Regions from separate parts of the Micromonospora palomenae genome, predicted to be linked through region 2. Evidence: riboswitches for the same ligand, from Rfam matches in the RefSeq annotation. Region 2 holds a riboswitch; each other region holds the start of a gene.
The links. Region 2 has a riboswitch for cyclic di-AMP ahead of FHX75_RS24345 (coiled-coil domain-containing protein). Riboswitches for the same ligand answer to the same signal wherever they lie in the genome.
Positions count from the first base shown of each region.

Region 1: it holds a riboswitch for cyclic di-AMP, as region 2 does, so the genes downstream of both, FHX75_RS16200 (C40 family peptidase) here and FHX75_RS24345 (coiled-coil domain-containing protein) in region 2, are expected to answer to the same signal.
Region 3: it holds a riboswitch for cyclic di-AMP, as region 2 does, so the genes downstream of both, FHX75_RS13640 (coiled-coil domain-containing protein) here and FHX75_RS24345 (coiled-coil domain-containing protein) in region 2, are expected to answer to the same signal.

Region 1 covers NZ_VIXA01000002.1:1,085,992-1,092,251, reverse strand. Annotated here, with positions in the region: gene FHX75_RS16205 (C40 family peptidase) at 118-1,134, shown strand; cyclic di-AMP (ydaO/yuaA leader) riboswitch at 1,285-1,421, shown strand; gene FHX75_RS16200 (C40 family peptidase) at 1,434-2,474, shown strand; gene dcd (dCTP deaminase) at 2,517-3,095, opposite strand; gene FHX75_RS16190 (pyridoxamine 5'-phosphate oxidase family protein) at 3,174-3,740, shown strand; gene FHX75_RS16185 (zinc metalloprotease) at 3,805-4,791, opposite strand; tRNA gene FHX75_RS16180 (tRNA-Gly) at 5,027-5,100, shown strand; gene FHX75_RS16175 (DUF6228 family protein) at 5,249-5,689, shown strand; gene FHX75_RS16170 (GNAT family N-acetyltransferase) at 5,872-6,260, shown strand, end outside.
Region 2 covers NZ_VIXA01000003.1:730,573-742,902, forward strand. Annotated here, with positions in the region: gene FHX75_RS24315 (cellulose-binding domain-containing protein) at 1-857, shown strand, start outside; gene FHX75_RS24320 (hypothetical protein) at 961-1,362, opposite strand; gene FHX75_RS30955 (hypothetical protein) at 1,483-1,623, opposite strand; gene FHX75_RS24325 (STAS domain-containing protein) at 1,962-2,330, shown strand; gene surE (5'/3'-nucleotidase SurE) at 2,430-3,254, opposite strand; gene FHX75_RS30960 (hypothetical protein) at 3,251-3,388, opposite strand; gene FHX75_RS24335 (SRPBCC family protein) at 3,446-3,925, shown strand; gene FHX75_RS24340 (hypothetical protein) at 3,939-4,442, opposite strand; gene FHX75_RS24345 (coiled-coil domain-containing protein) at 4,560-5,615, opposite strand; cyclic di-AMP (ydaO/yuaA leader) riboswitch at 5,620-5,751, opposite strand; gene FHX75_RS24350 (cation diffusion facilitator family transporter) at 5,893-6,807, opposite strand; gene FHX75_RS24355 (HelD family protein) at 6,969-9,086, opposite strand; gene FHX75_RS24360 (alpha/beta fold hydrolase) at 9,219-10,211, opposite strand; gene FHX75_RS24365 (carbonic anhydrase) at 10,359-10,973, shown strand; gene FHX75_RS24370 (hypothetical protein) at 11,166-11,495, opposite strand; gene FHX75_RS24375 (DUF3145 domain-containing protein) at 11,814-12,305, shown strand.
Region 3 covers NZ_VIXA01000002.1:557,623-569,952, reverse strand. Annotated here, with positions in the region: gene FHX75_RS13645 (carbonic anhydrase) at 175-828, shown strand; gene FHX75_RS13640 (coiled-coil domain-containing protein) at 894-1,913, opposite strand; cyclic di-AMP (ydaO/yuaA leader) riboswitch at 1,918-2,048, opposite strand; gene FHX75_RS13635 (YibE/F family protein) at 2,215-3,552, opposite strand; gene FHX75_RS13630 (heavy metal translocating P-type ATPase) at 3,871-5,904, shown strand; gene FHX75_RS13625 (hypothetical protein) at 5,935-6,582, shown strand; gene FHX75_RS13620 (DUF305 domain-containing protein) at 6,651-7,280, shown strand; gene FHX75_RS13615 (metal-sensitive transcriptional regulator) at 7,339-7,638, opposite strand; gene FHX75_RS13610 (heavy-metal-associated domain-containing protein) at 7,734-7,943, shown strand; gene FHX75_RS13605 (hypothetical protein) at 7,978-8,973, shown strand; gene FHX75_RS13600 (heavy metal translocating P-type ATPase) at 8,988-11,246, shown strand; gene FHX75_RS13595 (CsbD family protein) at 11,426-11,599, shown strand; gene FHX75_RS13590 (hypothetical protein) at 11,882-12,330, shown strand, end outside.

The DNA.
Region 1 (6,260 bases), on a different contig from region 2:
ATGAGCCACCTTGAATTCGTACGGACGGTTCCCTAATGTGGGGCACCGACCGCTGTGGGTCGTCTGCCTCCGTCTTCCCCTCAGCGAGGCGCCCGGCGGTCGGTCGCTAAGGAGTCGGTGCCGGTGGCAACCATGCCCCCTCATCGTCACGCCCAGGGTCGTCCGCCCACTCACCCCACCGGCCTGCGCCGGATCGCCCGCCGCCTGCTCACCCTGGTCGCCGCCGTGGTCGTCGGCGCCGGGATGTTCGCCGTGCCGGCGCACGCAGCGCCCACGCCGGAGGAGATCGAGGCGGCGATCGACAAGCAGTGGGAACAGCTCGAGCCGACCATCGAGCAGTACAACAAGGTCCGCGCGCACCTCAAGGTCAACCGCAAGAAGTCGGCGGAGCTGGAGAAAAAGATCCAGCCGCTGGCCCTGCAGACCGAGCTGGCGATGAACCGGGTGGGCGACCTCGCCTCCCGGTACTACATGACGGGCCCCTCGCAGGACATCGGCGCGCTGCTGGTCAGCGCCAAGCCGGGCACCCTGACCGAGCAGCTGACCATCCTCGACCGCCTCGCCGCGCAGGAGCGCAAGGAGCTCCAGGTCGTCATCAACGCCCGGCAGAAGTACGACGGCGAGAAGCAGAAGCTCGACGCGCTGATCGCCGCGGAGGTCAAGCAGGAGAAGGAGCTGGCCGCCAAGAAGGCGCAGATCAACTCCGAGATCAAGCGGCTCCAGGCGTCGATGCCGAAGACCGTCGTCAAGGTGGCCGGCTGCCCGACCGTCAAGGGCGTGGTGAGTTCCGCCGCGCAGACCGCCATCCGGGTGGCCTGCCAGCAGGTCGGTGACCCGTACGTCTGGGGTGCCGACGGGCCGAACTCGTTCGACTGCTCCGGCCTCACCCAGTACGCCTACAAGGCCGCCGGCATCTACCTGACCCACCACACCGGCGCCCAGTGGAACGAGGGCAAGGCCATCCCGCGCTCCGAGGCGCGCCCCGGCGACCTGGTCTTCTTCTACAGCGACCTGCACCACGTGGGTCTCTACCTGGGCAGCGGGCTGATGGTGCACGCGCCACGGACCGGCAAACCCGTCCAGGTCACCAGCATCGACTACATGCCGGTCGCCGGCTTCCGACGACCGAACTGACCCCGAGCCCGCCGCGAAACCCCCGGTCGACCGACCGGGGGTTTCGCGTATCCGGGACCCGGCACGGCATGGCGGGTTGCGGATCGATAACGGTCGTCTCTACTCTGATCCTTCGTCGGCCGCGACAGGTCCGTCCAACCCGGGCGGCAGTGGCCGGCACCGCCGAATCGCCCACGGGCGAGCCGGGGACCCAGGTAAGCCGGGGTGAATCCGCAGCCACTGCGGTAGGGCGCTCCCTTCCCGCCCGAACCCGTCAGCTAACCCGGTAGGCGGTCGCGGAAGAAGGAGCCCGGAGCCCGGTGGCACACCATGCCCCGCGGCCACCGTCGTACCGGTCGACCCAGGTCGCCCGGCTGACGGCTGCGCCGCGCCCACGCTGGTCCCGCTTCACCACCGTCCTTGCCGCCCTCGCCGGTGCCGCCGTCGTACTGACCGGCGCTGCCACGGCGGCCCACGCCGACCCCTCGGTCGCCGAGATCGAGCGGCAGATCGACCAGGACTGGAACAGGCTCGAACCGATCATCGAGCAGCACAACGCCACCCGTCAGGACCTGGCCGCCAAGCGCCGGCAGGCCGACGCGCTGGCCAAGCGCATCGAGCCGCTGCAACTCCAGGTCGACCTCGCGATGAACCAGGTCACCGGGCTCGCCGCCGAGGCGTACAAGGGGGAGAACGTCTCCGCCGTCAACGCCCTGCTCGGCAGCAGTTCCCCCGGCGAACTGGTCGACCAGCTCGAAATGCTCGACCGGTTCGCCCAGCGCCAGCAGCGCGACGTGCGGGCCGTCAAGGAGTTGCGGGACAAGCTGGCCGCGGAGAAGGCGCCGCTGGACCAGATGGTCGCCCAGCTGACCCGGACCGAGGCCCAGCTGGCCGCGAAGAAGAAGCAGATCAACGCCGAGATCGACCGGCTGCAGAAACTGCGGCTCAAGGTGTACGGCAACGGTGGCGGGGGTGCGCTGCGCCCGGCCCCGTGCCCGGCCGGCTATCCCGGCGGCCCGGCCGGCACGGCGGTCAAGTTCGCCTGCGCGCAGATCGGCAAGCCGTACGTCTGGGGCGCCGAGGGCCCGAACTCGTACGACTGCTCCGGGTTGATGCTCGCGGCGTGGGCGAAGGCCGGTGTCTCACTGCCGCACAACGCCCGCCAGCAGCGCCAGGTGACCGCCCGGGTCAGCCGGGCCGACCTGCGCCCCGGCGACCTGGTCTTCTACTACGCCGACCTGCACCACGTCGGCATGTACGTCGGTGGCGGCTGGGTGGTGCACGCCTCCCAGGCGGGCCAGCCGGTCAAGATGAAGCGGGTCGACGACGGGCCGGTCAACAGCTACGGCCGGCTGGGCTGAGCGCGCGCCGGGCTCCCGGGACTCCGGGGGCCCGGCCCGGCGTCAGCGGGTGGGCCAGGTGCGCCAGTTCTGCCAGGAGCGACTCGGGGTCGGCCCGCGCTGGCCCTGGTAGCGCGACCCGTAGACGGCGGAGCCGTACGGGTGCTCGGCCGGGGACGAGAGCCGGAAGATGCAGAGCTGGCCGATCTTCATCCCGGGCCAGAGCGTGATCGGCAGGTTCGCCACGTTCGACAGCTCCAGCGTCACGTGACCGGAGAAGCCCGGGTCGATGAAGCCGGCGGTCGAGTGGGTGAGCAGGCCGAGCCGACCCAGGCTGGACTTGCCCTCCAGGCGCCCGGCGAGCTGGTCGCCCAGCGAGATGACCTCCAGCGTGGAGGCGAGCACGAACTCGCCGGGGTGCAGCACGAACGGCTCACCCTCGGGCACCTCGACCATCGAGGTGAGCTCGTCCTGCTGGATCGCCGGGTCGATGTGCGTGTACAGGTGGTTGTTGAAGACCCGGAAGAGCTTGTCGAGCCGCACGTCGATGCTGGACGGCTGCACCAGCGTGGGCTCGAAGGGCTCCAGCGCGAGCGTGCCCGCCTTGATCTCGGAGACCAGGTCGCGGTCGGAGAGCAGCATCGGCACACCATATCGAGCGGACCGGGTGACCTGCGTGTCGGACTACGCGTTCGTACACATGTTCGATAGGATGTCCGTATGGCTTCCTGGTCCGAATTCGCCGCTGACGAGCCCCGACTCGCCGACGGGATCCGCCTTCTCATGCAGCAGTACGGGCCGGGCTTCGGCTACCTGGCCACCGTCCGCGCCGACGGTGGGCCCCGGGTGCACCCGGTCTGCCCCGTGATCACCGACGAGGGGCTGTTCTGCTTCGTCGTCGACTCGCCCAAGCGGCGCGACCTCGAACGCGACGGGCGGTACGCGTTGCACTCGTTCCCGCCTGAGGAGACCGACGACGAGGCGTACGTCGCCGGTCGCGCGCAACCGGTCACCGACCCGGCCCGGGTCGCCCGGGTGGCCCGCCTCGGCCGGGCGGCGCCGCAGGTCGACTGGCGACTCTTCGAGTTCAGCGTCGACGTGGCGATGCTGACCCGCCGCGACCAGGGTGGGCTCGGCCAGCCCGGCGAGGGCCACGGGTCCTCCGCCGTCCAGGTCTGGCTCGATCCGGTCGCCGCCCACCGCGGCGGCGACGCCGCCGGCGTACCCGATCGGCGGCCGGCGCGCCGCGGCCGCCACGGTTTCGACACCCGCCGCCCCGCCGCCTGACCGCCGAGACGCCGATGCCGGCCCCGTCCTACGACGGAGCCGGCACCGGTGTCTGCTGAGGGTGTTACGCCGCGCGGTACGCGTTCCATGCGGTCAGCATGCGGCTCGCCTGGCCAGCGGTGAACTGGTACATGCACGAGTCGTAGGTGTAGTCCATGAAGTTGGTGATCGGGTCCAGGCCGGCCGTGGCGCAGGTGTCCCGCCCGGTCGGGCACTGGAACGCCGGCGAGGCCTCGGCCGGGGTGTCGCTGACGCTGTCACCCGAGCCGGAGCATCCACCCTGGAACGTGTGGTAGAGGTTCAGCCAGTGGCCGACCTCGTGGGTGCCGGTGTCGCCCTGGTTGTAGTTGGCGGCGGTGCCGCCCGGCAGCGACTCGCTCAGCACGACCACGCCGTCCATGCTGTTCAGCTTCCGCTGCGGGAAGGTCGCCCAGCCGAGCAGGTCGTCGCTCAGCTCACCCAGGTAGACGTTGAGCGTGTTCTTGCCGCCCTCGCGCAGGGAGGTCTTCATCGACCGCTCCGCCGAGGAGCCCTGCACGATCGGGTACCACGCCGGGTTGGTCACCCGGTTGATCTTCGTCAGCTGGAAGCCGAAGGCCGTGGCCGCGCCGCCGGTGGCACCCGAGTAGGCCTGGTTCAGCACGCTGATCTGTGAGGTGATCATCGAGTCCGGGATGTTGCCGCCGGCGCGGGTGCTGTCGCGCTGGATCACGTGCACGACGACCGGGATGGTGACGCTGGCCAGCGGGGCGGCGGCCTGGGCGCCGGCCCGGAAGCTCGCCCGCTCGCGCAGCGCGGCGGCCAGGTCGGCCTCGCGTTCGCGGACCTGCTTGGCGGTCAGCTCGTTGGGTTCGTGCTTGGCGATCCCGCCCTTCTTGATCCGAGCGTCCGAGTGGACGTCGGCCGGCTCGGCGCAGACCTCGCTCGGGGCGGCGGAGAAGGCGGAAGCAGCGGGGACGACGCCTACCGCGGCGGTGCTGAGCAGCAGCGCGAGGGTCGTCGACGCGACACCGGCGGCACGCCGGGTCAGCAGGTTGGGACGGAGTCCCATGGGCCCACCTCTTTCTGGCGGCGTGACAGGGGGTATGTCACGCCGTGGTCGAGAACGTGGGGGTGACGTTACAACCGATCGACAGATTTGAGAACGACCATATGTTGCCGCTGTGAAACTTTTAGCTCCACGTGGATACGTTACGTCCAAGATCGATCACGGCGGAGGGCGTGCCGGCGTGCCCGGGGTACCTGGGTGCACGGCGGCGGTCGCCTCAGGTACAGTGGTGCCGCCTGCGGGTGTAGTTCAATGGCAGAACATCAGCTTCCCAAGCTGACAGTGCGGGTTCGATTCCCGTCACCCGCTCCACGATCGAGGCCCTGGCCAGGACGCGAGTCCGAGCCAGGGCCTTCGATGTTCCGTAGCCAAGGACCAGGCCGCGTGCCATTAGCCTCGGTCATCCCTGGTGCGTTCTCGACTGCCCGACGAGGAGATCCGCCAGCCATAATGCGGCATCATGAACGCCCCACTGATCATCGGCTATCCACCCGCAGAGAGCACGTGGGTGCTTCATCCACCAGAAGACCCGTGGGGTGACGGGTACGTCGCCGTGATGCAGGTGGAGCTGCATGACCAAGGACTCACCGCTCGGCGCGGAGTAGAGCTTGCATGGCCGACTCACGCCCGGGAGCCGGACCTCGTTATCTTCTTCCAGCAGCTGGCCGACGACTGGCGCGGCTGGGAGGGTGAACGTAGTTGGCGATCATTGGACGCCACGATGCGGATCACCGCCCGCCATGACGGCAAGGGGCACGTCTCTCTAGGCGGAACCCTTCACCAGGACTCCTACTCACCCGACGGATGGCTCGCGCGAGTATTCATCACCGTCGAGGCGGGAGAACAGATGACCTCGCTCGTTGCCGCTCTTCGTGCCCACTTCGAGGGACTGGCGAGGTGACCCGTACAGCCATTCGTACAGCCAAGTACGCCCGCTGACACCGACGCTAGCCGACAACGACGGACCGGCTGACCAGGTGTGCAGTCACCTGACCAGCCATCCGCGATCTTCTGCGAATCACCTGGTCAGCAGGCCCTGCTAGCGTCAGCCGCACATAGATGATCAGTCGGAGGCCAGCAGGAATGACCCCCACGTTCCCCGAGACCCGCCTGCTGGCGGGCGATCTCTTGCTGCGGCCCTTCTCCGCAATCGACATCGAGGAAAATCAGATCGCTTGCGCGGACCCGCTCATCCAGCAGTGGCTCCCGCTGCCCCAGCCCTACACCCGCCAGGACTCCGCTGACTGGTGCACCAAGATCTCCCATTCCCTGCGGGAGACCGGAGACGGGATCCACTTCGCGATCGTCGACGCGAACACAGACCGCCTCCTCGGCACCGTCGGCCTGAAGAAGACCGACTGGCGCGGCCTGGTCAGCGAGATCGGCTACGCGGTCGCCCCCTGGGCTCGCGGCCGAGGCATCGCGGCCGAAGCCACGCGGACCATCGGTCACTGGCTACTGGTTGACCACCG
Region 2 (12,330 bases):
TCAGCGGCGGCAGGTTCTACGTCAGCACCAACGGCGGGGCCGGCTTCACCGCGTCGGCCGCCACCGGGCTGCCGAGCGCCGGCAGCGTCAAGTTCAAGGCGCTGCCCGGCCGGGAGGGCGACATCTGGCTGGCCGGCGAGGGCGGACTGTGGCGCTCCACCGACGCCGGGGCCAGCTTCACCAGGCTGGGCACCGTCAGCTCGTCGGTCAACGTCGGCTTCGGCCGGGCGGCGCCCGGGCAGACGTACCCGGCGGTGTTCCTGGTCGGCACGGTGGACGGCAGGGCCGGCGTGTACCGCTCGGACAACGCCGGCGCCAGCTGGGTGCGGATCAACGACGACCAGCACCAGTACGGCAACGCGGGGGAGGCGCTGACCGGCGACCCCCGGGTCCACGGCCGGGTGTACCTGGGCACCAACGGGCGCGGCATCCTCGTCGCCGACCGGCTCGGCGGCACCCCGAGCCCCACCCCGACCAGCCCGACGCCGACTCCCACCTCGCCGAGCCCCACCCCGGCGCCGACGTCGCCGAGCCCGTCACCGACCACCCCGTCGAGCGGCTGCGCGGCCACCTACCGGGTGACCGGGTCGTGGCAGGGCGGCTTCCAGGGCGAGGTGGTGGTGCGCAACGCCGGCACCGCGCCGATCGCCGGCTGGACGCTGGGCTGGACCTTCGCCGACGGGCAGAAAATCACGCAGCTCTGGGGCGGCTCGTACACCCAGACCGGCGCCGCCGTGTCGGTGCGGGACGCCGGCTGGAACGGCGCGCTCGGCGCCGGCGCCACCACCAGCGTCGGCTTCCTCGGCAGCTCCAGCGGCAGCAACGGCGTACCCGCGGTCACCTGCACCAGCCGCTGACCCGGCCGGCGCAAGCAACCGTGCAATGCGACGTGGCGGTGTCCGGAGTTCCGGACACCGCCACGTCGTTCTGATCCACCCGGGGTCCCCGGCGTGCCGTCGGTCAGCCGTCGAGGCCGACCGGTGAGTTCGGCCGGTCCACGTCGACGAACTCGATGTCGTCGACGGCCCGGACGTCCCGGCTGCCGGCGGCCCGCGCGGCGGTCCCGGCGGCCCAACCGATCGCGGCCCCGACCAGCGCCGCGCTGATCAGCAGCGTCCACGGCAGGGCCGGACGGCGCCCGGCGAGCGCGTCGAAGGCGAGCGTGGCCCGACGCCGGGCCTCGTCCGCCGCCGAGCCCACCAGGTCACCGGCGTCGGAAAGGTGAGTGCCGCCGCGGACCGACCGCGCCGTGTCCCGCACGCTGTCACCGGCGGAACCGACCGCCGAGACCAGCTGCTGCCAGGCCTGGTCGGCGATCCGCTCCGGCTTGCTGCGGCGCTCCAGCAGGTTGCTGCCGAACATGGGTACCTCCTCGGGGTGCCGAAGTCTGCGGCCACTTCGGACGTCGACGTCTGCGGCGCGTCACGGTCGCCTGTCCCGCCAGTGCCCATCCGGGACGCGCCGCAAACCCGGGTCGGACCCTCAGCGGACCACGACCACCGCGACGCCGCGGGCGAAATCGTCGTCGTCGTCATCGTCGTCGTCCCCGCCGCCGAAGCCGCAGGCCAGTACGAGAGCGAGCAGTGCGCCGACACCGGCCAGGCCGAGCAGTTTCCTGAGCATCGATCGTTCCTTCCGTCGTGGTGGAACCCTCGCCCGCCGACCCTAGGCGGGTGGGGCAACACCGGGGGATCGGCGCGCGGCACCGGGGCTCGCCGGGCGGGCCGGGTTCGGAAACGACTGGACCGGGGTCGCTACCCTGGATCGGTTGGAGCGGCCGAACCCGGTCGCTCGTTGGAATGAACGGGACCAGGAACAACTCGGGGAAGAACGGTCCGGTCCGTCCGGATCCGCGAATTGCTCATCCCGGGGGGTGGCGACCGAGGCCGTCGGAGGAATACTCTCGGTCGCGGCCCGCGTACTGATGAGGCGCCCGTGGACGGGCGAGTGGAGGTGCTCGCGTGAGCCTGTCGATCGTGAAGTCGGTTCTGCCGGGTGGTGTCATGGAGATCGCTCCGCGAGGGGAGATCGACGTCGACACCGCGTACGAGGTGCGTGAGGCGATCGCCGAGGTGCTCGCGAAGGGCCGTCCGTCCCGGATCGAGCTGAACATGCGACTCGTCACCTTCATCGACTCCGTCGGCATCAGCGCGATGGTCGCCGGGTTCCAGACGGCCGAGGTCAGCGGCGTCAAGCTGGTGGTCACCGAGCCCAGCCGGTTCGTTCACCGGCAGCTCTGGGTCACCGGCCTGCTCGGCCTCTTCGGCGCGCCGGAGCCCTACTTCGCCGGCGCCGCGGCCCCGACCCCCGAGGTCCTCCCCGGCGCCTGACGTCGGCCGCTGGTGATCCACTCCAGGTCGCCGATGTGGCGGTGACCCGCGCCCGCGGACCCCGCCACGTCGCCGGAACGGAGTGGATCAAACCGGCGGTCAGTCGCCGCCCAGGCCGGAGAGGTCCACGTCGGCGACCTCGGTGACCGCCCGGACGGCGGTGACGGAGGCGTACCCGGCGGCCAGCAGGGCCAGGTCGGTGCCGGGCTGCACGGCCTGCCCCGGCTCCTCCAGCGAGGTCCGCACGAAGCCGTGCCCGGACTCGGCCACCGTCATCTGCACCTGGCCGAAGCTGGCCAGGGTGGCCCGGCGCACGCCGCGCAGCCGCCCGTGCGGCAGGTCCGGGGCGTTGACGTTCAGCACGCTCTCCACCGGCCCGGCGGTCAACCGGGGCAGCAGGTCCAGCGCCACCCGGGCGGCGGTGTCCCAGTGCCGCTCCGCGTCGCGTACCCGGGCGGCGGCGGAGACCGCGGCGCCGCCGCTGACGGCGGTGGCCTCGCCGACGGAGAGCACGTCCAGCGAGACGGCCATGGCGCGGCAGCCGTTGGCGGCGGCGGTGAAGGCCGCGCCCACCGTGCCGGAGTGCAGCACCGCCCGGCCGGCGTTGGCGCCCCGGTTGATCCCGGAGAGCACCACCGTCGGCGGTGGCCCGAAGGCCCCGTGCACGGCGATCAGCGCGATGAAGCCGGGCGAGCCGCCGACCCCGTACGCGGGCACCCCGGGCAGCTCCGGCAGCGGATGGTCGCGGACCACCACGTGCCCCTCGCGCTCCACCGCTGTCATCGAGGCGCTCGTGCCGCTCGCCTCCTCCAGCGGGGCGGCCACCACCACGTCCAGGCCGCGGTCGGCCGCCGCTCGGGCCAGCGCCAGGATGCCCGGCGCGGCGATCCCGTCGTCGTTGGTGACCAGCACCCGCAGCGTCACCGGTCCACCGCCCGGTCGGCCAGCTCGTCCGGGGTGGTCCGCTCCTGCGGCCGACTGACCACCACCGTCGTACCCGTCCATGCCCCGCCTCCCGTGGCCGTCGCCGGCCGGATTCCCCGCCGGGGCACCGTCATGCCGCCTGCGATTGCCAGCCCGGCCGTCGTACGGGACGATCGGGCGACCGACGAGGGGTGGAGGGTGGAGTGGTCCGGCGGGAGTCGTTCAGCTACACGGTGCAGGCGCGCTGCTCACGGGCGGACGCGGTGGCGCTGTTGAGCGATCCGGCCCGGCAGGGGGAGCTGCATCCGCTGATCGTCCGGGTGCGCCGGCTGCCCACCCGTCCGGGCGCGCGGGCCAGCTACGCCATCACCGACCGGCTGGAGCTGGGGCCGCTGCGGTTCCCGGTCACCTACCAGGCCGACGTCCTGGTGGTCACCGACGACGAGATCGTCACGGTGGCCCGGCAGCAGCCCGGCACGACGGTGCGCAACCACACCCGGCTCCAGGAGGAGGGCGACGTGCTGCGGATCGACGTGGAGATCACCCTCTCCGCGCCGGCACCGCTGTTCGGGTACGCGTTCCGCCAGGCCCGCGCCGCGCACCTGGGCCTGGCCAGCCGACTCGGCGCGGTGCTGGACCGGAAGGCCGGCGGCGGCCCGGTCCCGAACTGACGCCCGGGTCCACTCAGCGGCGGCCGGCGGGCGCCGCCGCCCGGCGGGGCGGGGGGACGGTCCGGCGGTTGCGGCCCCACGGCTTCCAGGTGGAGATCACGGTCATGGTGACCAGCAGGCCGGTGGAGACCGCCGGGGCGACCACCACGTCGAGGCGCTGGTGTGCGGTGGCGTCCGGCCCGGCGGCGGCGCGCAGGTTCGGCGTCAGCGCGAACAGCACCAGGCCGATCATCACCGTGGTGAGCACCAGCTTGACCACCACCCAGCGCCAGCGCAGCAGCCCCCAGGGGGTCAGCAGTGCGCTGGTCACGCCGATCACCCAGACCAGCACGCTCAGCGGCGCGAAGAGCCAGGTCGCCACCAGCGCCGCCGCCGGGTAGACCACCCCCGGGTCGGCGCCGCGCAGCCCGGCGATGCCGAGGGTGAGCAGCACGAGGTCCGCGCCGAGCCAGCCCAGCGCGGTCACCAGGTGCAGGGTGAGCAGGGTCTTGCGGCCGTCGGGGGAGAGTCGGGTCATGCCTCGATGCTCGCCCGGCCGTCGGGCTGCGTCGTGGGCCGGTCGACGACATCCCGGGTACGTCGGCGCGCGTACGACGGGGCCCGTCCGCCTCGGACGGGCCCCGCCGCGGGTCGGTCAGTAGACCGACAGGTGCACGTGGTTGGTGTGGTCGCTGGACGGGTCCCCGCCGGCCCCGCTGTACGACTTCCACCCGCTGCTGGGCAGCCAGATCTGCCGGTACCAGATCACGTACAGCACCCCGAGCCGGTCGGCGTTGCGGACGTGGTACGCGGCCAGGTTGTTGCCGTACGTCCGGTCGCCGCCGGTCGCGTCCCCGCCGAAGCCGCTCTTCTGCGCGGCGAAGTCGCAGGCCCGGCCCTTGGGGTGCTCGCCCGACCCGCTGGGGCGGTAGCAGGAGACGTACCGGGTGAAGCCGGCCGCCTGGCTCTGCTTGAGCGCGTTGAGCATGCGCGGGGTGATGCAGCCGTTGGCCGGGGTCGGGTCGTTGACGCTGCACGACTCCGAGGGCCAGGACCCGTCGGGGTTGCGCGGCGCCGGCCGGGCGTTGGCGGTGGAGGTGCCGGCGTTGGAGCCGCCCCCGGTGCTGACGGCGGGCTTGTCGGCGGCGGCCACCGCCAGGGCCCGTTCGGCCTGCTCCTTGCGCTTGGCCATCACCGCGACCTGCTTGCGCTCCTCGACGATCTCCTTGTCGAGCGCGGCCCGGGTGCGGGTGGCGTCGTCGCGGGTCTGGATCAGGCTGCGCAGCTCCCGGTCCTCGTTGGAGGCGACCGTCTCCAGCGCCGCCGCCCGGTCCAGGAAGCCTTCAGGGCTGGAGCTGTTCAGCAGCGCCGACACCGGCCCGAGCCGCCCGGTCCGGTACGCCACGCCGGCGATCTCGCCGACCTTGCCCTGCCGGACGGTCAGCTCCGACTCGATGGTCTTGAGCTGGTTGCCGAGCTCCTGCTGCCGCTTGGTGGAGCGTTCCAGCGCGGCCTTGGCGTCGATCCAGCCCTTGCTGGCCGCGTCGAGCTGGGCGCGCAGCGCGGGGGTGCCGCCCTCGGGGTCGCCGGGGGCGGCGAGCCGGGTGGCGGGGGGAGCGGCGGTCGCCGGGACCGGCGCGGACGACACCCCGAGGGCGAGCGTCGCGACGACCGCGGCCGCCAGCCGTGCGGTGGTACGTCGTACGTGCATGCACATGTCCTTCCGTCAGCCGCCGACCGGGTTAGCTGACGGGTTCGGGACGGAAGATCCCTACCGCTGACGCGGATGCACCCCACGAACATGGTTCCCCGGCTCGCCCTGGCAGGCGATTAGGCGGCGGCCACCGCCGGCACCGGAGGGTGCCGCCTGGCGGAGGCCGGGACCGAGCCTACCGGTACGGGTGTGACACCCGCCCGTTTCGTGACTGAGGGTACTGGAGTGAATCCTGGTGTAGGTGACACAACGGGACAATAGGTGTCCGATTTCGTCACCACTCGACCTGCCCGCAGGCGCCGGGTGCGGCCCCCGGCTCGATCTGGAGGGTGGCGTGCTCGATGTGGAAGTCCTCGTGCAGGGCGGTGCGGGCGGCGGCCAGCACCGTGCCGACCTCGGCGCCGGGGACCATGGTGAGGTGGGCGGAGGCGACCTCCATGCCGGAGGTGAGCGTCCAGACGTGCAGGTCGTGCACCTCGGCGACGCCGGGGACGGCGGTCAGCCGGTCGTGCACGGCGGTCACCTGCAGATGCTCCGGGGCGGCCTGGACCAGGATGCGCACCGCCGCCCGGCCGAGTCGCCAGGTGCGGGGGAGGATGAACAGGCCGATCGCGACCGCCACCGCCGGGTCGGCCCACCACCAGCCGGTGCCGGCGATGAGCAGCGCGGCCCCGATCACGCCCAGCGAGCCGAGCAGGTCGCCGAGCACCTCCAGGTACGCCCCGCGCAGATTGATGCTCTCCTGCGCCCCCTCGCGCAGCAGCGCGAACGCGACGAGGTTGGCCAGCAGGCCGAGCACCGCCACCGCCAGCATCGGCCCGGTCCGCACCTCCGGCGGGTCGCCGAACCGGCGGACCGCCTCGATCAGCACGTAGATCGCCACCCCGCTGAGCAGGACGGCGTTGGCGAGCGCGGCCAGCACCTCCAGCCGGTAGAGCCCGAAGGTGCGCTGCGGGTCCCGGTCGCCGTGCCGGGTGGCGGTGATGGCGGCCAGCGCCATGCCGATGCCGAGCACGTCGGTGAACATGTGCCCGGCGTCGGAGAGCAGGGCCAGCGAGCCGGTGCCGAACGCGGCGACGGCCTCGACCACCATCAGCGCGGCGAGCAGCGCGAAGGCCGCCCAGAGCCGCCCGCGGTGGCGGTGCGCCGCGTTCGCGACCGACCCGTGGTGGTCATGACCTGCGCCCACGCCCACACCCTCCGTCGCCCCGGCGGCCCGAACCCAATCTATGCTCACATCGCTATGTATGCAACTGACCCCGCACGCATCCCCCACCTTCAGAGAACGAGCGGCCTCCGCGCCCGGAACAGCCACTCCTTCTCCGGAAGTGCCCGACCCCGGGGCGGGGGTCAGGGGGTGGGGTCGATGGTGGTGAGGCGCTGGGTGGCGCGGGAGAGGGCGACGTAGAGGGTGCGCACGCCCGAGCCGGGGTCGGCCCGGATCTCGCTCGGGGCGATGAGCACGACGCCGTCGTACTCCATGCCCTTGGCCTGGAGGCTGGTCACCACCTGGAGCCGGGAGCCGCCGCGGCCGCCCAGCCAGCCGGCCACCTCGTCGCGGCGCGGCACCGGCGTGATCACGCCGACCGTGCCCTCCACCTCGGTGAGCAGCGCGTCCACGGCCTGCACGGTCGCCGCCGGCAGCCGGTCGGCGGCGACGGTCAGCGCGATCGGCTCCACGCCGGTGGAGCGGACCGCCGTCGGTAGCTCCAGGTCCGGGTAGAGCCGGCGGATCTCCGCCGCCGCCACCGCGAAGATCTCCGCCGAGTTGCGGTAGTTCGTGGTCAGCGCGAAGCGGTGCCGCCGGCGCCGGCCCAGCGCCTGGTCCCGGGCCCGGTCCAGCTCCTGCGGGTCACCGGTCCAGGCGGTCTGCGCCGGGTCGCCCACCACCGTCCAGGAGGCGAGCCGGCCGCGCCGGCCGATCATCCGCCACTGCATCGGCGAGACGTCCTGCGATTCGTCCACCACCACGTGCGCGTAGTCGCGGTAGTCCTCCGGACGTTCCCGCGCCGCCGCCCGGGCGGCCCGCTGCCGGTCGGCGAACGTGCTCAGCTCGCGCACGCCGCCGGCCAGCTGGTACGGGTCGCGCTTGGCCCGGGCCGGCCGCACCGGCTTGCCCAGCAGTGCGTCCAGCTCGTCGAGCAGGGCGATGTCGGCCACCGTCAGCCCCTGCGCGTCCAGCGCCCGGTACGCCTCGACCAGCAGCGCGGTCTCCGCCCGGGACAGGATGCCGCCGGCGTACCGGCGCAGCCGCTCCGGCCGGGCCAGCCAGCCCAGCACGTGCCGCGGGTGCAGCCGGGGCCACCACGCCTTGAGGAACTCGCGGAACTCCGGCCGGTCGATGATCTCGTCCTCGAAGGCGCGCTGCTCCGGCAGCCGGGTGACGGCCAGCCGGCGGGCCTGGGCGTACAGCGCCGCGAGCACCGCGTCGAAGGCGACCCGCCGTACCTCGTTGCGCCGGGCGCCCCGGGACAGCGCCCGGTCCCGGACGCCGTCCAGCTCGCGGCGCTCCAGCCGGAGCAGCTCGCCCCGGTAGAGCAGGCGCAGCTCGTCCGGCCCGCCCGGCACCGCGTCGCGCACCGCGCGCTCCAGCACCTTGCGCATCCGCAGCGAGCCCTTCACCGCCGCCACCTCCGGCGGGTCGGTCCGGGTCGCCGACATGCCCGGGAAGAGCGAGCCCAGCGAGTGCAGCGTGGCGGTCTCCTCGCCGAGCGAGGGCAGCACCGAGGCGATGTACTCCACGAAGACCGAGGACGGGCCGACCACCAGGATGCCGCCGCCGGCGTACCGGCTGCGGTCGGAATAGAGCAGGTACGCGGCCCGGTGCAGCGCGACCGCCGTCTTGCCGGTGCCCGGGCCGCCGGAGACGATGGTGACCCCGGAGCCCGGGGAGCGGATCGCCTCGTCCTGCTCCCGCTGGATGGTGGCCACGATGTCGCGCATCCCCCGGCCGGTCGCCCGGGACAGGGTCGCCAGCAGGGCCCCGTCACCGACCACCGTCATCTCGGCCGGCGCCGACTCCGGGTCGAGCAGGTCGTCCTCGATCCGGGTGACCTTCTCGGCCGACGACTGGATGGTGCGCCGCCGCACCACGCCCAGCGGCTCGGCCGGGGTCGCCTGGTAGAACGCGGCGGCGGCCGGGGCGCGCCAGTCCACGACCAGCGTCTCGGCGTTCTCGCCCCGTACGCCGAGCCGGCCCACGTGCAGCACCTGGCCGGTCCGCAGGTCGAGCCGGCCGAAGACCAGCCCCTCGTGCTCGGCGTCCAGCACGTACCGCCGCTGGGCGGCGTGGAACACCATCGCGTCCCGCTCGACCAGCGCGCCGAAGTTGCCCACCCGGGCCAGCCGGTAGCCCTCCTTCTCGGCCTGCGCCGCGGAGCGGCGCAGTTCGGCCAGGCGGGCGTACACCCGGTCGAGATGCCGCTGCTCGGCGGCGATCTCCTGCTCCAGGGTGGTCTGGTCGGTCAACGTGACGGCTCCTGTGCGACGGCGGCGGCCGGGCGCGGGCGCACGCCAGGCGGAATGAGGGTACGGGCAGCCTGCCACCCCCCTTCGCGGCCATGCCGCGTCCCGCGACCTCCGCCACCCTCCACGGGCCGCTCAGCCGGCCGGAATCGGCTCCGTCGCGCCCGTCGTCGTCGGCCCGGTCGGGCGGATCTCCGTGGCGCCGGTCTCGGTCGCGCCGATCTCCGGCGCGCCGGCCAGCACCCGGTCCAGCACCCCGGCCAGCGCGGCGTTCACCTCGTCCGGCCGCTCCATCATCAGCATGTGTCCGGCGCCGGGGCAGACGGTCAGCTCGGTCACCGGCAGCGCGGCGGCGATCGACTCCGCGCAGGGCGGCGGGGTGAGCCGGTCCCGGTCGCCGACCAGCGCCGCCGCCGGCAGATGGGCCAGCTCGGTCAGCGTCTCCAGCCGGTGCTGGGCGCCGATCGAGGCGCGGAACCCGCCGATCGAGCGCAGCGAGGCGCGGGCCACCGCCGAGGTGACCAGGCGGATGTCGGACGGGTCGCAGCGGTCGCCGAAGAGCATCCAGCGGATGCTCGGCCGCAGCGCGCGCAGCAGCGCCCGCGGCGGGCGCCAGGAGCCGCAGCGGGCCAGCACCCCGGCGCCGGTGGTCTCGGCGATCCGGATCAGCCGGGCGATGCGCGGCGACAGCCCGTACACCGTGTGCGTGTGCCCCTCGGCGGTGGTCGAGACGAAGACCAGCCCGGCGGTCCGGGCGGCGAAGTGCACGGGGTGGCGGTGGGCGTACTCCATCACGGTCATCCCGCCCATCGAGTGGCCGACCAGCACGACCCTGCCGGTCGGGGCCACGGCGTCGAGCACCGCGGCGAGGTCGTCGCCGAGCTGGGCCAGGGTCGCCGTGCGCAGGGCCATGCAGCTGGACCGGCCGTGCCCGCGGGCGTCGTAGGTCACCACCCGGACCCGCCGGCCGAAACGGGCCATCAGGTCGGCGAGCTGCCGGTGCCAGGCCCGCCCGTCCAGCGTCCAGCCGTGCAGCATGATCACGGTGACCTCGGCGTCCGCCGACCCGGTCACCTCCACGTGCAGGCGCACGCCGTCGGGAAGCCGTACCTGCTGCTGCTCCGACATCGTGACCTCCCCGGGCCGTCCGGTCCCCCTCGTACCGGGGTGACCCGGCGGTAACACCGGCTACCCGTCATGACACCACGCCAACCGTGGTGGTGAGAAGATTCGCATCCCGCCCCGCCAGGCCGGATCCGTGACCAGGCTGGGGACATGACCGGGTCGAACGCGGGGGCGGCGCGGACGCCCCGGGCCGCGCTGGCCGAGCTGCTGACCGGCAACCGCCGCTTCGTCAGCGGGCAGCCGGTGCACGGCCACGACGTCACCGCCGCCGCGGCCGTCGCCTCCGGCGACCAGCAGCCGTACGCGGTGCTGCTCGGCTGCATCGACTCGCGGGTGCCGCTGGAGGCGATCTTCGACCAGACCTTCGGGTCGATCTGCGTGATCCGCACCGGCGCGCACGTGCTGGACCGGGCGGTCTGCGGCTCCATCGAGTACGTGGTGGGCCAGCTCGGGGTGCCGCTGGTGATGGTGCTCGGCCACGAGCGGTGCGGGGCGGTCGCCTCGGCGGTGGACACCCTGCGCACCGGGGAGCGGCCGGGCGGCTCGCTGGCGTACCTGGTGGACCAGATCGCCCCGGCGGTGACCGAGGTGGGGGCGGACGACGCGCGGGTGCACCCGATGGCGGTACGCCGGCACGTGCTGCGCACGGTGGCCACGCTGCGCGCCGACGCCCTGCTCACCGGGCCGGTCGCCGAGGGTCGGGTGGACGTCGTCGGCGCGGTCTACGACCTGGCCACCGGCGAGGTCACCCTCCTCGACCGCTGACCCGGCCCGCCGGTCCCGGCCCTTCACGATCCACGCGAGATGCGGCGGGTCGGGGTGTCCCGGCGGCGGGACACCCCGACCCGCCGCAAACCGGGGCGAGGGCGGCGGGGATGCCGCCGGACCCGGGAAAAGACGGAACCGCCCGCCGGGGTGACCCGACGGGCGGTTCCAGGTGGCGCTTGGGGGGAGGGCTCAGCCCTCGAAGACGCCGGCCTCGACGAGGCGCTTCTCGGTCTTGTCCCAGCCGTCGCCCGGGTGGGTGGCGGCGAGGTTGTTGATCTCGGCGCGGATCTTGGCGGCGTGGCCGGCGGCGGCCAGCACCCGGATCTCCTCGACGAAGGCGTCCGAGTCGGTGCGCAGGTGCGCGGTCTTGCCGTTGGTCAGGTTCCGCACGTAGGCGTGCTTGCCGCCGTTGAGCGGGATGAGGTACTTGAACTCGCCCAGCACGCTGAGGGCGCCACCCTGGCCAGCCTGGCCGGCCCGGACTGACGCGCGCGCGGTCTTAGAGGTGTTGCTCGCCACGGAGGTACTCCTTGCAAGACGTACGGGAGGACGGAAAACGTCCGGGGGCTGAATGCGGGAGACGCCCGGATGAGCCTCGGCCCGCGAAGATGTACGACGGCGCAGAACCGCCCAGAGAACTGTACACGAACACGATGCCTGGTCGGCCACCGTGCCTGTCCGGAGAGCACAACCGGGTCACCGGTCCGGGTATTTCCCCCCGGCGAATTTTCCGATTCGCTGGCGCACCATCCGTCACACAGTCATCATGTGTTGCAGGAACCACTCGGGTGGTCGAGGTCGTAGGGGAAGACGCACCTCGGTCTCCGGGAGGTCACCGTGCCAACGCGTGGCGTCGTATACGTCCACTCGACCCCGCTCGCCGTGTGCTCGCACGTCGAGTGGGCGATCGCGCGCGTCCTCGCCGCGCCGGTCAACCTGCAGTGGACGGGCCAGCCCGTCGATCCCGGCGCCCGCCGGGCCGAATGCGGGTGGACCGGTAGCCCGGGGACGGGCGCCGAACTGGCTGCTGCCCTCCGGCAGTGGCCCATGATCCGTTTCGAGGTCACCGAGGAGCCCAGTCCGGGCGCCGACGGTGAGCGCTTCATGTACGTCCCCGGCCGTGGCCTGTTCCGCGCCACCGTCGGCGCGGCCGGCGACATCCAGCTCGGCGAGGACCGCCTGCGCAGCATCATGGCGACCGCCCGCGCCCCGGAGGCGCTGGCGCACGCCCTGGACAAGGCGCTCGGCACCGCCTGGGACGCCGAGCTGGAGCCCTACCGGTACGCCGGGGACGGCGCCCCGGTGACGCTGCTCACCCGGGTCGGCTGAGCCCGGGCGGCGCACCCGGACACCC
Region 3 (12,330 bases), on a different contig from region 2:
GTCGGCCCGCCGGACGCCAGGCGAAACATCACATCGACGCCGGGGCAAAGTATGAAATCCGTATCACGTATACCTTGACGTATCTTCTGCTGCGTGTGACGGTGGGCGGCGAGGCCGCCTCCGTCGCCGGCCGGGTGTGACCAGGCCGATCTCGTGAGGGACCGAGGTGAGGCAATGACCCTGACCGATCCGACGCAGGCGCTCGCCGAGCTGCACGCCGGCAACCGGCGTTTCGTGACGGGCGCGCAGCGCCACCCCAACCAGGACTCGCTGCACCGGGCGGCGGTCGCCGACGGCCAGCACCCGTTCGCGGTGATCGTCGGCTGCTCCGACTCCCGCCTCGCCGCCGAGATCATCTTCGACCGGGGCCTGGGTGACCTCTTCGTGGTGCGTACCGCCGGGCACACCGCCGGCCCCGAGGTGCTCGGCAGCGTCGAGTACGCGGTGAGCGTCCTGAACACCCCGCTGGTGGTGGTGCTCGGCCACGACTCCTGCGGGGCGGTGCAGGCCGCCCGGGACGCCGCGCGGACCGGCACGCCGCCGGCCGGGCACCTGCGGGCGGTGGTGGACGCGGTGGCGCCCAGCCTCCGGCGGGCCGCCGAGCAGGGTGTCGACGACGTCGACGGGATCGTCGACATCCACATCGCGCACACCGTCGAGGCGCTGCTGGGCAACTCCGCCGTACTGGCCGCCGCGGTCGCCGAGGGGCGGTGCGCGGTGGTCGGCATGTCGTACCGACTGGCCGCCGGTGAGGTGCGGACGGTGGCCGCGGTGCCGAGCGTCGTGCCGGCTCAGGCCGGCGATCGGGCGACCGCCGTCGCCGGCTGAGCCCCCCCGCACGCGACGAGGGCCGCCCCCACCGGGGACGGCCCTCGTTCGGTACGCGTCGCGCGCTAAAGCATCGACATGTGCACGTGGTCGGTGTGGTTCGACGGTCCGCTGTACGACTTCCACCCGGTCGCCGGGAACCAGATCTGCCGGTTCCAGATCACGTAGTAGATGCCGAGCCGGTCGGCGTTGCGGATCAGGAACGCGGCGAGGTTGTTGCCGTACATCCGGGTGTCGTTGTTGTGCCAGGGCGCGAAGCCGCTCCGCTGCAACGACCAGTCGCAGGCCTTGCCCTTCGGGTGCTCCCACGGCCCGCCGGGCCGGTAGCAGCCCGCGAACCGGGTGAAGCCGGCCCGCCGGACCTCCTTGTACGCGTGCAGGGTGCGCGGCGTGATGGTGCCGGAGGTGGTCGGGTCGTTCTCGGTGCGTGACTCCGGACGCCAGCCGCCGTCGGCAGTCCGGCCGGGGCCGATCCGGGCGACCGGCGAGGTCGCGTCGACCAGGCCGCCGGTGAAGCCCCGGCCACCGACCAGCTGGAGGGCCTTCTCGGCCTCCCGGCTCTCCCGGGCCATGTCGTTGGTGAGCTTCTGCTGCTCGCGCACCTCGGCGTCCAGCGCCAGCTTGGCCTGCTCCGCGCGGTTCTTGGCGGCGGTGACCTTGGCTAGCTTCTGCGCGTTGACCATGTTCAGCTCGTCCAGGGCGGCGGCGCGCCTGACGAACGAGTCCGGGGCGTCGCTCTCCAGCAGCATCGCCACCGCGCCGATCCGGCCGGTCCGGTACGACTGCGCCGCGATCTGCGAGACCGTCGGCTGCAACGCCGCCAGCTCGTCCTGCGCGCGCCGCACCTCCAGCGCGAGCTGCTGCTGGCGCTTCTTGGACTTCTCCAGCTGCGTCTTCGCCTTCGAGTACTCGCGGTTGCGCAGCTCGATGACGTCGGTGAGCAGCTTGGGCTCGTCGTCCTCCTCGTGCCCGGAGGGGGTGGGGGTCGAGGGCGCGGCGATCGCGGCTGTCGGCCCGCCGAGGATGGCCAGCGCGGCGAACACGGCCACCACCGGAGTCAACCAGCGGCGCAGGGGTGCCGTCACAGTGTTCCCTTCCGTCGACCGCCGACCGGGTTAGCTGACGGGTTCGGGACGGAAGTGGCCCCTACCGCTCGCGCGGATTCACCCCATGTACCTGGTTCCCCGGCTCGCCTCGCGGCGATTGGGCGGCGGCACCGCAGGCGCCGCTGCGCGCCTTCGGCGGTGACCGGCAGCGAGGTTACCCGAGAGTCGTACCGGGGATCTACGTCCAGAACCCGACTAAATGCGTTATTTCGTCGTAGCGAAGCGTGACGAGTGACGCGTTCGTCAGGTTCCGCGTCGGCGTCGGTCACGCAGCGGAGTCTCACCATGCGGTGTCCGTGCTCCTTTCCGGGTCGGGCCACCGTGCGGGGGCCGGGGTGGACGGTCCGCCGGGACGCGACGCGCTCAGCGCCTCGAGCGCCGCGTCCCGGTCGGCGGAGGGGCGGGGCGTGGGTGCCGGTCCGGTGTCCCGGGCCGGATCGTCGGCCGGGCCACGACCGGCGGTGGCGACCAGCGCGGCCAGAGCGGTGGTCAGCGGTACGGCGGCGATCAGGCCGAGCGTCGCCACCGCGCTGCGGACGATCTCCTGGGCCAGGAACTCGCTGGTGAGGATCTGGCTCACCGGCCGGCTGTCGGCGGTGAGCAGGAGCAGCAGCGGCAGCGACGCGCCCGCGTACGCGAGCACGATGGTGTTCACCGTGGAGGCGATGTGCGCCCGGCCGACCCGGGTGGCGGCCCGGTAGAGCTGGGTCCGGGACAGTCCGGGGTTGGCGTGCGCCAGCTCGGTGACGGTGGCGGCCTGGGTGACGGTGACGTCGTCGAGCACGCCGAGCGAGCCGATGATGATGCCGGCCAGCAGCAGCCCGTGCAGGTCGACGTCGCGCTGGTACATCGACAGCGTGGTGGCCTCCTCGCTGCCGAACCCGGTCAGGTGGGTGGCGGCGGTGGCCAGGCTGCCGAGCAGCCCGGTCAGCACCAGGCTGCCGAGCGTGCCGAGGACCGCCACCGAGGTCTGCGCGGTGATCCCGTGGGTCAGGTACAGCACCACGAACATGATCAGCGCCGAGCCGGTGATCGCGATCAGAAGTGGCGAGCCGCCCGCCGCGATGCCGGGCACGACGAAGGTCAGCAGGATGGCGAAGCTGGCGCCCAGCCCGGCAAGCGCGGCCAGCCCGCGCAGCCGGCCGAACGCCACGATCGCCGCCGCGAAGAGCGCCACCAGCCACACCAGCGGCTTGCCCCGCTGGTGTTCGGCGATCTGGTAGCTGGTGGCGGTGGGGTCGGCCGGGTCGGCGAGCTGGACCAGCACCACCTCGTCGCCCACCGCCACGGCGGGTGCGCCCGGGCCGGCGGGCACCGGCGTCTCCACCTGCTGCCCGTTGTCCGGGCCCTGCTCGACCCGGACCGTCACGGTCCCGCACGGGCCCTCGACGGCGCCGGGCGCCTCCGGCGTCGGTGGGCAGGGTTCGGTCACCACCCGGGTCACCGTGCCGTGGTGGCGCGCCGGCTCGGCGCCGCCGTCGGCCTGCCGCGAGTCGCGCGGCCACAGCACCAGGGCGGCGATCACCGTGACGACGAACAGCGGGACCACCGTCGCGACGAGGATCCGTCGCACCCCCGGTGGGGCGGACGGAGCGGGACGGGTGTGGTCGGCGCCCATTGCGAGTCTCCCAACGATCCAGGGCGGAGTACGTGTCAGCCGGCCGGTCGGTTCAGCCGCGGAACGCGCGTGGCGGGCCGCGTACCCCGGTGTGGGCCCTGGGTGCCGGCGGGGTCACCCAGGGCGACCGGACGGTGCTGTCGCCCGGTGTGGCGACCCGCCCGGGCGGCCGCCCACGGCAGCCGAGCCCGGCGCGGTACGCGGGTCGGCGGCAGCAGCGGCGGATGGCGAGTCATGGCCGGAGAATCGTAGCCAGGTTCGGTGCGGGTCCGCCCGGTTCGTGCCATCGGCAGCGCGTTCACCGGGCATCGTGAGGGCATGGACCAGCAGGCCGGCCCGGCCCGGCACCCGGGGTCGGACCGGCACCGGGGGCACGACCGGCACGCCGGGCACGACCCGGAGATGTTCCGCCGCCGGTTCTGGCTCTGCCTGGCGCTGACCCTGCCCGTGGTCGCCACCAGCCACATGGTGATGGAGTGGTTCGGCTACTCGCTGGAGTTCCCCGGCCGGTCCCTGGTCGGGCCGGTGCTCGGCTCGGTGGTCTTCTGGTGGGGCGGCTGGCCGTTCCTCGTCGGCGCGGTGCGCGAGGTGCGCGACCGGGCCCCGGGGATGATGCTGCTGATCGGGATGGCGATCAGCGTCGCGTACGCCGCCTCGCTCGCCACCAGCCTCGGCGCCTTCGAGCTGGACTTCTGGTGGGAGCTGGCCGCCCTGGTCACCATCATGCTGCTCGGGCACTGGCAGGAGATGAAGGCCGTCGGGCAGGCGCGGGGCGCGCTCGCGGCGCTGGCCGCGCTGCTCCCCGACGACGCCGAGCGGGTCGGGCCGCAGGGCGGCACCGAACGGGTGCCGGTGAGCGGGCTGCGGGTGGCCGACGTGGTGCTGGTCCGCCCCGGTGGCCGGGTGCCGGCCGACGGGCGGATCGTCGACGGGGCCGCCGAGCTGGACGAGTCGATGGTCACCGGCGAGTCCCGCCCGGTCTCCCGCGCGGTCGGGGACCGGGTGGTGGCCGGCACCGTCGCCACCGACTCGGCGATCCGGGTCCGGGTGGAGGCCGTCGGCGACCAGACCACCCTCGCCGGCATCCAGCGCCTCGTGGCACAGGCGCAGCAGTCCGGCGGGCGGGCGCAGGCGCTGGCGGACCGCTTCGCCGCCTGGCTCTTCTACGTCGCCACGGGTACCGCCGTGCTAACCGTCGTGGGGTGGACCGCGCTGGGCGAGCGGGACCAGGCCGTGGTGCGGACCGTCACGGTGCTGGTGATCGCCTGCCCGCACGCGCTCGGCCTGGCCATCCCGCTGGTGATCGCGCTCTCCACCGCGCTGGCCGCCCGCTCCGGCGTGCTGGTCCGCGACCGGCTCGCGCTGGAACGGATGCGCACCGTGGACGTGGTGCTCTTCGACAAGACCGGCACCCTCACCAGGGGCGAGCACGCGGTGGTCGGGGTGGCCGCCGCGCCGGGGACCGGCGAGGACGAGGTGCTGCGGCTCGCCGCCGGGGTCGAGGCGGACAGCGAACACCCGCTGGCCCGGGCGATCGTCGCGGCCGCCGCCGAGCACGGCGGCCCGGCCCCGGCCGCCGGCTTCCGCTCGCTGCCGGGGCGCGGCGTCCGGGCCGACATCGACGGTGCGCCGTACGCGGTCGGCGGCCCCGCGCTCCTGCGTGAGCAGGGACTGGAGCTGCCCGGGGCGCTGGAGCCGGCGGCCCGGCGCTGGGCGGAGCGCGGCGCGGCGGTGCTGCACCTGGTCCGCCTGCCGGACACCGTCCTCGGCCTGCTCGCCCTCGCCGACCAGGTACGCCCCGAGGCCCGGGAGGCGATCGCGGAACTGCGGGCCGAGGGGGTCCGCAGCATCGCGATGATCACCGGGGACGCCCGGACGGTGGCCGAGGCGGTCGCCGCGGACCTCGGCTTCCGGCCCGGCGTCGACGAGGTCTTCGCCGAGGTGCTCCCCGCCGACAAGGACCGGAAGGTGACCGCGCTGCAACGCCGGGGGCTGCGGGTGGCGATGGTCGGGGACGGGGTCAACGACGCGCCGGCGCTGGCCCGGGCGGACGTGGGCATTGCGATCGGGGCGGGCACCGACGTGGCGATCGAGTCGGCCGGAGTGGTGCTGGCCTCCTCCGACCCGCGCGGGGTCGCCGGGGTGGTCCGGCTGAGCCGGGCGGCGTACCGGAAGATGCGGCAGAACCTCGCCTGGGCGGCCGGCTACAACGTGGTGGCGCTGCCACTGGCGGCCGGCGTGCTGGCCTTCGCGGGGGTGGCGTTGAGTCCGGCGCTCGCCGCGGCGCTGATGTCCGCCTCGACGATCGTGGTCGCGCTCAACGCCCAGTTGTTGCGCCGGGTACGCCTCTGATCCCCGCCCGGATCGGGCTAGCGTGGTCGGGTGCGAACGGTGACGGTGCGGCCGGCCGGGTGGTGGGCCCGGCTGCTCCTGCTCGCCTGCACCCTGCTCGGGCTGGCCGCCATGCACACCATCGGCCACGGCACGCACTCCGTCGCGTCCCACCCGGACGGCCACGCCGCCGTGTCGCAGCGGGCGCCGGTTGCTCAGGCCGCCCGGTCCGAGGCGGTCCCGGTCGCCCACGGCGCCACGCCCGCAGCGGTCCCGGCAGTCCAGGCGGCTCCGCCCGAGGCGATCCCGGCCGCCCACGGCGCCGCGCCCGCAGCGGTCCCGATCGTCCATGTCGCCGGGCCGGTGTCGTTCGCCGGCCAGGGCGGCGGGGTGGTGGTGGGTGACTGCTCCGGGGTCGGCTGCGAACGGGTCGCCGCCGACCAGTCGGCTCGTGCCCGCCCGCGCGGCGCAGTGGCGCTTCCCGCCGATCAGCCGGGCGGTGCCCCGAGTGGCTGGAGTGTCTGCCTGGCGGTGCTCGGCGCCTTCACGGTGGCACTGCTGCTGGCGACGCTGCTGCTCGGCCGTGCCCGCCCCGCCGTCGACACCCGCCACCCGTCGGGGCCGTCGCGTGGGCCGCGCGCCCCGCCACCCCGCCCGGTCGGGCTTCGCCTCGCCACGGTGTCGGTGCTGCGCAGATAGGCCGCCCCGACGCGGCCACGCCGCGTCCGGAGTCCGCTGCGTACGTACCCACACCGAAAGGTTTCGACATGTCCACTCGTACCATCGCGCGCCGTGCCGCCCTGGCCGGCGTCGCCCTGAGCGCCGCTCTCGCCCTGGCCGCCTGCGGCAGCGACGACCACCAGGCCGGCTCCGGCCACGACATGCCGGGCGCGGGCGCCACCGCCGGCCCCTCGGCGAGCGCGTCCGCCACGTTCGGCGACGCCGACATGATGTTCGCCCAGATGATGATCCCGCACCACCAGCAGGCGGTGCGGATGTCGGAGCTGGCCGACAGCCGTGCCCAGGACCCGGAGGTCAAGCACCTCGCCGCGCAGATCAAGGCCGGCCAGGCACCGGAGATCGCCACCATGACCGGCTGGCTCACCGCCTGGGGCCGGCCCGTCCCGTCCGGCAGCCCGAGCAGCGGCCACCACGACCACGGCATGCCGGGCATGATGTCCGACGCCGACATGGCGAAGCTGGCGGCCGCCTCCGGCCGGGAGTTCGACCGGCAGTTCCTGACCATGATGATCGCCCACCACGAGGGCGCGATCACCATGGCGGACGAGGAGCTCGCCAGCGGCGCCAACGCGGACGCCAAGGCCATGGCGCAGCAGATCGTCAACGCCCAGCAGGGCGAGATCGACGCGATGAAGAAGATCCTCGCCCGGCTCTGACCGCCGCCGGCCGGGGCGCCCGGAGCCGTCGTGGCTCCGGGCGTCCCGGCCGGCGGGCTCAGCCGCGCTTCATCAGGCGGCCGACGGCGGCCATCATCTCGGCGGCCATCTCGTCGGCGCGGCCCTCGGCGGCCCCCTCGTGCATGCAGTGCCGGGCGTGGCCGTCGAGCAGGCCGAGGGCGACCTTGTCCAGGGCGGCCTGGATCGCCGAGATCTGGGTCAGCACGTCGATGCAGTACCGGTCGTCGTCGACCATCTTCTCCACGCCGCGGACCTGGCCCTCGACGCGGCGCAGCCGCGCGAGCAGCTGGTCCTTGCTGGCGGTGTAGCCCCGGGTCGGGGTGCTCGGTGTGGTCATGACACCCAGGATAGCGTACCCCCTGGGGGTATGCTACGGTCCTCGGGAGAGCTACCCCTGGGGGGTATAGCATGGGATGCGGGAGGAGAGTTGCCATGGTCACCACCACGTACCAGGTACAGGGCATGACCTGCGGGCACTGCGTCAACTCGGTCAGCACCGAGGTGAGCGCGATCCAGGGCGTCAGCGACGTCCAGGTGGACCTGGCCTCCGGCCGGGTCACCGTCACCAGTGAGAGCCCGCTGGACACCGACGCCGTCCGCGCCGCCGTCGACGAGGCCGGGTACGACCTCGTCGAGGCGTGACGGGGTCACGACCCCAGAGAACCGAGGTATTCCGATGAACACGGCGACGAAGCTGAGCGGTTTCGCCCTCGGCCTCGCGGCGGTGTTCGGCACGGCGTACGGGGTCGGCCACCTGGCCGACCCCGTCACCCCGGCCGCCGACACCCGCCACGAGCCCGCCGGCACCGGCCACGGCTCCGACCCGCACGGCGGCGACCAGACCGGCGGCGACCAGACCGGTGCGGCACACCTGCCCGGCGGGCTGCTCGTCTCCGACCGCGGCTACACCATGCAGCCGGTGGACGCCCCGACCGGGCAGTTCGCCTTCCGGATCACCGGCCCGGACGGCGCCCCGGTGACCGGCTACGAGATCGCCCACGACAAGCGGATGCACCTGATCGTGGCGCGACGCGACCTGTCCGGCTTCCGGCACGTCCACCCCGAGCTGGGCGCCGACGGCACCTGGCGGGTGGACTCCCCGCTGGGCGGGCCGGGCGTCTGGCGCGCCTTCGCCGACTTCACCCCGTCGGGCGGGGAGCCGCTCACCCTCGGGGTCGACGTGACCGTCCCCGGCCAGCTCCAGCACCGGCCGCTGCCGGCACCCACCGCCAGCACCACGGTCGACGGCTACACGGTCACCCTCACCGGCACGCCGCAGCCGGGCCGCACCAGCCAGCTGACGCTGACCGTCAGCCGGGACGGGAAGCCGGTCACCGACCTGGAGCCCTACCTCGGCGCGTACGGGCACCTGGTGGCGTTGCGGCAGGGCGACCTCGCGTACCTGCACGTGCACCCGGAGGGCGTGCCCGGTGACGGGCGTACCCCGGCCGGGCCGGCGGTGAGCTTCGCCGCCGAGGTGCCCTCGGCCGGCAGCTACCGGCTCTACCTGGACTTCCGGCACGGCGGGGCGGTGCACACCGCCGAGTTCACCGTGCTGGCCGGCGACGCTCCGGCGGCCCCGGCGAGCACCCCGGGCACCCGGACCACCCCGACCGCTCCCACCCCGACCGCCGACGCCGGCCACGGCGCCCCCGGTCACGGGCACAACTGATCGGAGGTGCCCCGATGACCCCGACCGCGAACTCCCTGCCGGTCGCGCCCCACCGGATCGAGCTGACCATCGGCGGGATGACCTGCGCGTCCTGCGCCGCGCGGATCGAGAAGAAGCTCAACCGGATGGAGGGCGTGACCGCCACCGTCAACTACGCCACCGAGAAGGCCACCGTCCGGTACGCCGACGAGGTCACGCCGGAGGACCTCATCGCCACGGTGGAGAAGACCGGCTACACCGCCGTCGTGCCGCCCCCGCCCACCCCGGCCGGTACGACCGGACCGGCCGCCGAGCCGGCCGACGAGCTGCGCGGCCTGCGGACCAGGCTGTGGGTCTCGGTCGCGCTGACCGTGCCGGTGATCCTGCTGGCCATGGTGCCGGCCTGGCAGTTCACCTACTGGCAGTGGCTGTCGCTGACCCTGGCCGCCCCGGTGGTGGTCTACGGCGGGCTGCCGTTCCACCGGGCCGCCTGGATCAACCTGCGGCACGGCGCCGCCACCATGGACACCCTGGTCTCGCTCGGCACCCTGGCCGCGTTCGGCTGGTCGCTCTGGGCACTCTTCCTCGGTGATGCCGGGATGCCCGGGATGACCCACCCGTTCCGGCTGGACATCACCCGCACCGACGGCGCCGGCAACATCTACCTGGAGGCGGCGGCCGGCGTCACCGTGTTCATCCTCGCCGGCCGGTACTTCGAGGCCCGTTCCAAGCGGACCGCCGGCGCCGCCCTGCGCGCCCTGCTGGAGCTGGGCGCCCGGGACGTCGCGGTGCTGCGCGGCGACGTCGAGACCCGGATCCCGGTCGACCAGCTCGCGGTGGGGGACCGGTTCGTGGTCCGCCCCGGCGAGAAGGTCGCCACCGACGGGGTGGTGGACGAGGGCACCTCGGCCGTCGACGCCAGCATGCTCACCGGGGAGTCGGTGCCGGTCGAGGTCGGCCCGGGCGACACCGTGGTGGGCGCGACGGTGAACGCCGGTGGCCGGCTGGTGGTCACGGCCACCCGGGTCGGTGCGGACACCCAGCTCGCCCAGATGGCGAAGCTGGTGGAGCAGGCGCAGTCCGGCAAGGCGGCCGTGCAGCGGCTGGCCGACCGGATCTCCGGCGTCTTCGTCCCGATCGTGATCGCCCTGGCCGCCGGCACGCTCGGCTGGTGGCTCGGCACCGGGGCCGGCCCGACGGCCGCGTTCACCGCCGCGGTCGCCGTGCTGATCATCGCCTGCCCGTGCGCGCTCGGCCTGGCCACGCCCACCGCGCTGTTGGTCGGGACCGGCCGGGGAGCCCAGCTCGGCATCCTGATCAAGGGGCCGGAGATGCTGGAGTCCACCCGCCAGGTGGACACCGTCGTGCTGGACAAGACCGGCACGGTCACCACCGGCCGGATGACCCTGGTCGACGTGCTCCCCGCCCAGGGGGTCGACCGGACGGAACTGCTCCGGCTCGCCGGGGCGCTGGAGGCCGGCTCCGAGCACCCGGTCGCCCGGGCGGTCGCGGCGGGCGCCGCCGAGGCGGGCGCGCTGCCGCCGGTCACCGGCTTCGCCAACGCCGAGGGGCTCGGCGTCACCGGCACCGTGGACGGCCGCGAGGTGGTCGTCGGTCGGCTCCGGCTGCTGCGCGAGCGGGGCCTGGACGTACCCGAGGAGGTCGTCCGGGCGGCGGGTGACGCGGAGGCCGCCGGCCGGACGGCCGTGCTGGCCGGCTGGGACGGCCGGGCCCGGGGCGTCCTCGCGGTCGCCGACGCGGTCAAGCCGACCAGCCGGGCGGCGATCGACGGGCTGCGCGGCCTGGGACTGAAGCCGGTGCTGCTCACCGGCGACAACGCGACCGTCGCCCGGGCGGTGGCGGCCGAGGTCGGCATCGACGAGGTGATCGCCGAGGTGCTGCCGGCCGACAAGGTCGACGTGGTCAGGCGACTCCAGGGCGAGGGGCGGACCGTCGCGATGGTCGGCGACGGGGTCAACGACGCCGCCGCGCTGGCCCAGGCCGACCTGGGTCTGGCCATGGGCACCGGCACCGACGTGGCGATCGAGGCCGCCGATCTGACCCTGGTGCGCGGCGACCTCACCGCCGCGGTCGACGCCATCCGGCTCTCCCGGCGGACCCTGGCCATCATCAAGGGCAACCTCTTCTGGGCGTTCGCCTACAACCTGGCCGCGTTGCCGCTGGCCGCCGCCGGCCTGCTCAACCCGATGATCGCCGGGGCCGCGATGGCCTTCTCGTCGGTGTTCGTGGTCGCCAACAGCCTCCGGCTGCGCGGGTTCCGCCCGGTCGGCTGAGCACGGGCGCGCCGCCGCCGGTCCCACCGTGGGGCCGGCGGCGACGTCGTTCCTCCATCCCGCCGCCCCGACCACGGCACCGGTCACCGTGGGTGATCACGTATGGGTGATCGGTGTTTCCGGCGAAAAGGCCCGGGGTACATCCGGGACGTCGGAGGAACTGCAAACTGGAGGTTCGCATGGGTATCGACGACAAGATCGACAACGCTGGCGAGAACACCGCGGGCAAGATCAAGGAGGGCCTGGGTCGGGCGACCGACGACGAGCGCCTCGAGGCCGAGGGCCGCAACGACCAGGCGAAGTCCAACCTCAAGCAGGCCGGCGAGAAGATCAAGGACGCTTTCAAGAGCTGACCAACGCATTCCGCACGCCGGGCCGACCACTGTCGGCCCGGCGTGCGGCGCGCTGTGCCCGACGCCGATCGCTGTCACCACCGGGGGAGCCGCTTCGCGGCAGCGGAGCGTGAGTGCCTCCGGCACGCCGGCCGCAGCACGCCGACGTGACCTCGCAGCGATCCTGGTCGTTGCCAGAACGACATCCGCCGCGTTCCGACCCGGCGGCCGGGCGATGAGATCCGGCCGTGGGTCGACCCGCGCCGTCCCCACCGGACGGCCGACACCCGAACGGGGAAGTCCATGTTCCGAAGCTCCGCCGCCGCGCTCGCCCTGGTGGCCTGCGCCGCCCTCGTCGCCGGCTGCCAGCAGGCCGGGAACGACGCCGCCGACCCGCAGGACGCTCCGGCCGCCGCGAGCGCCACCGCCACCGCGAGCGCCGCCGCGACGCCCAGCCCGAGCGCGTCGCCGACCGGCCCGAGCGCCGCCAACACCGCCGCCGTCTGCCGGCGCGCCGATGAGCTGATCATCGAGGCCAGCCGGAGGATCGCCGACGACTCGGCGGCGGCCACCCGTCGCGAACTCACCCCGGAGCAGCTCAACGGCCAGCTCAAGGGCACCCTCGCCGGGCTCGCCGACGACCTGCGCAAGCAGGCCGGCAACGCCGAGGACCCGCGGATCAGGGACCTGGTGACCGATGCCGCGAAGCAGATCGACACGGGAGCCGCGGCGGCCAGCCCGGCGACCTGGAT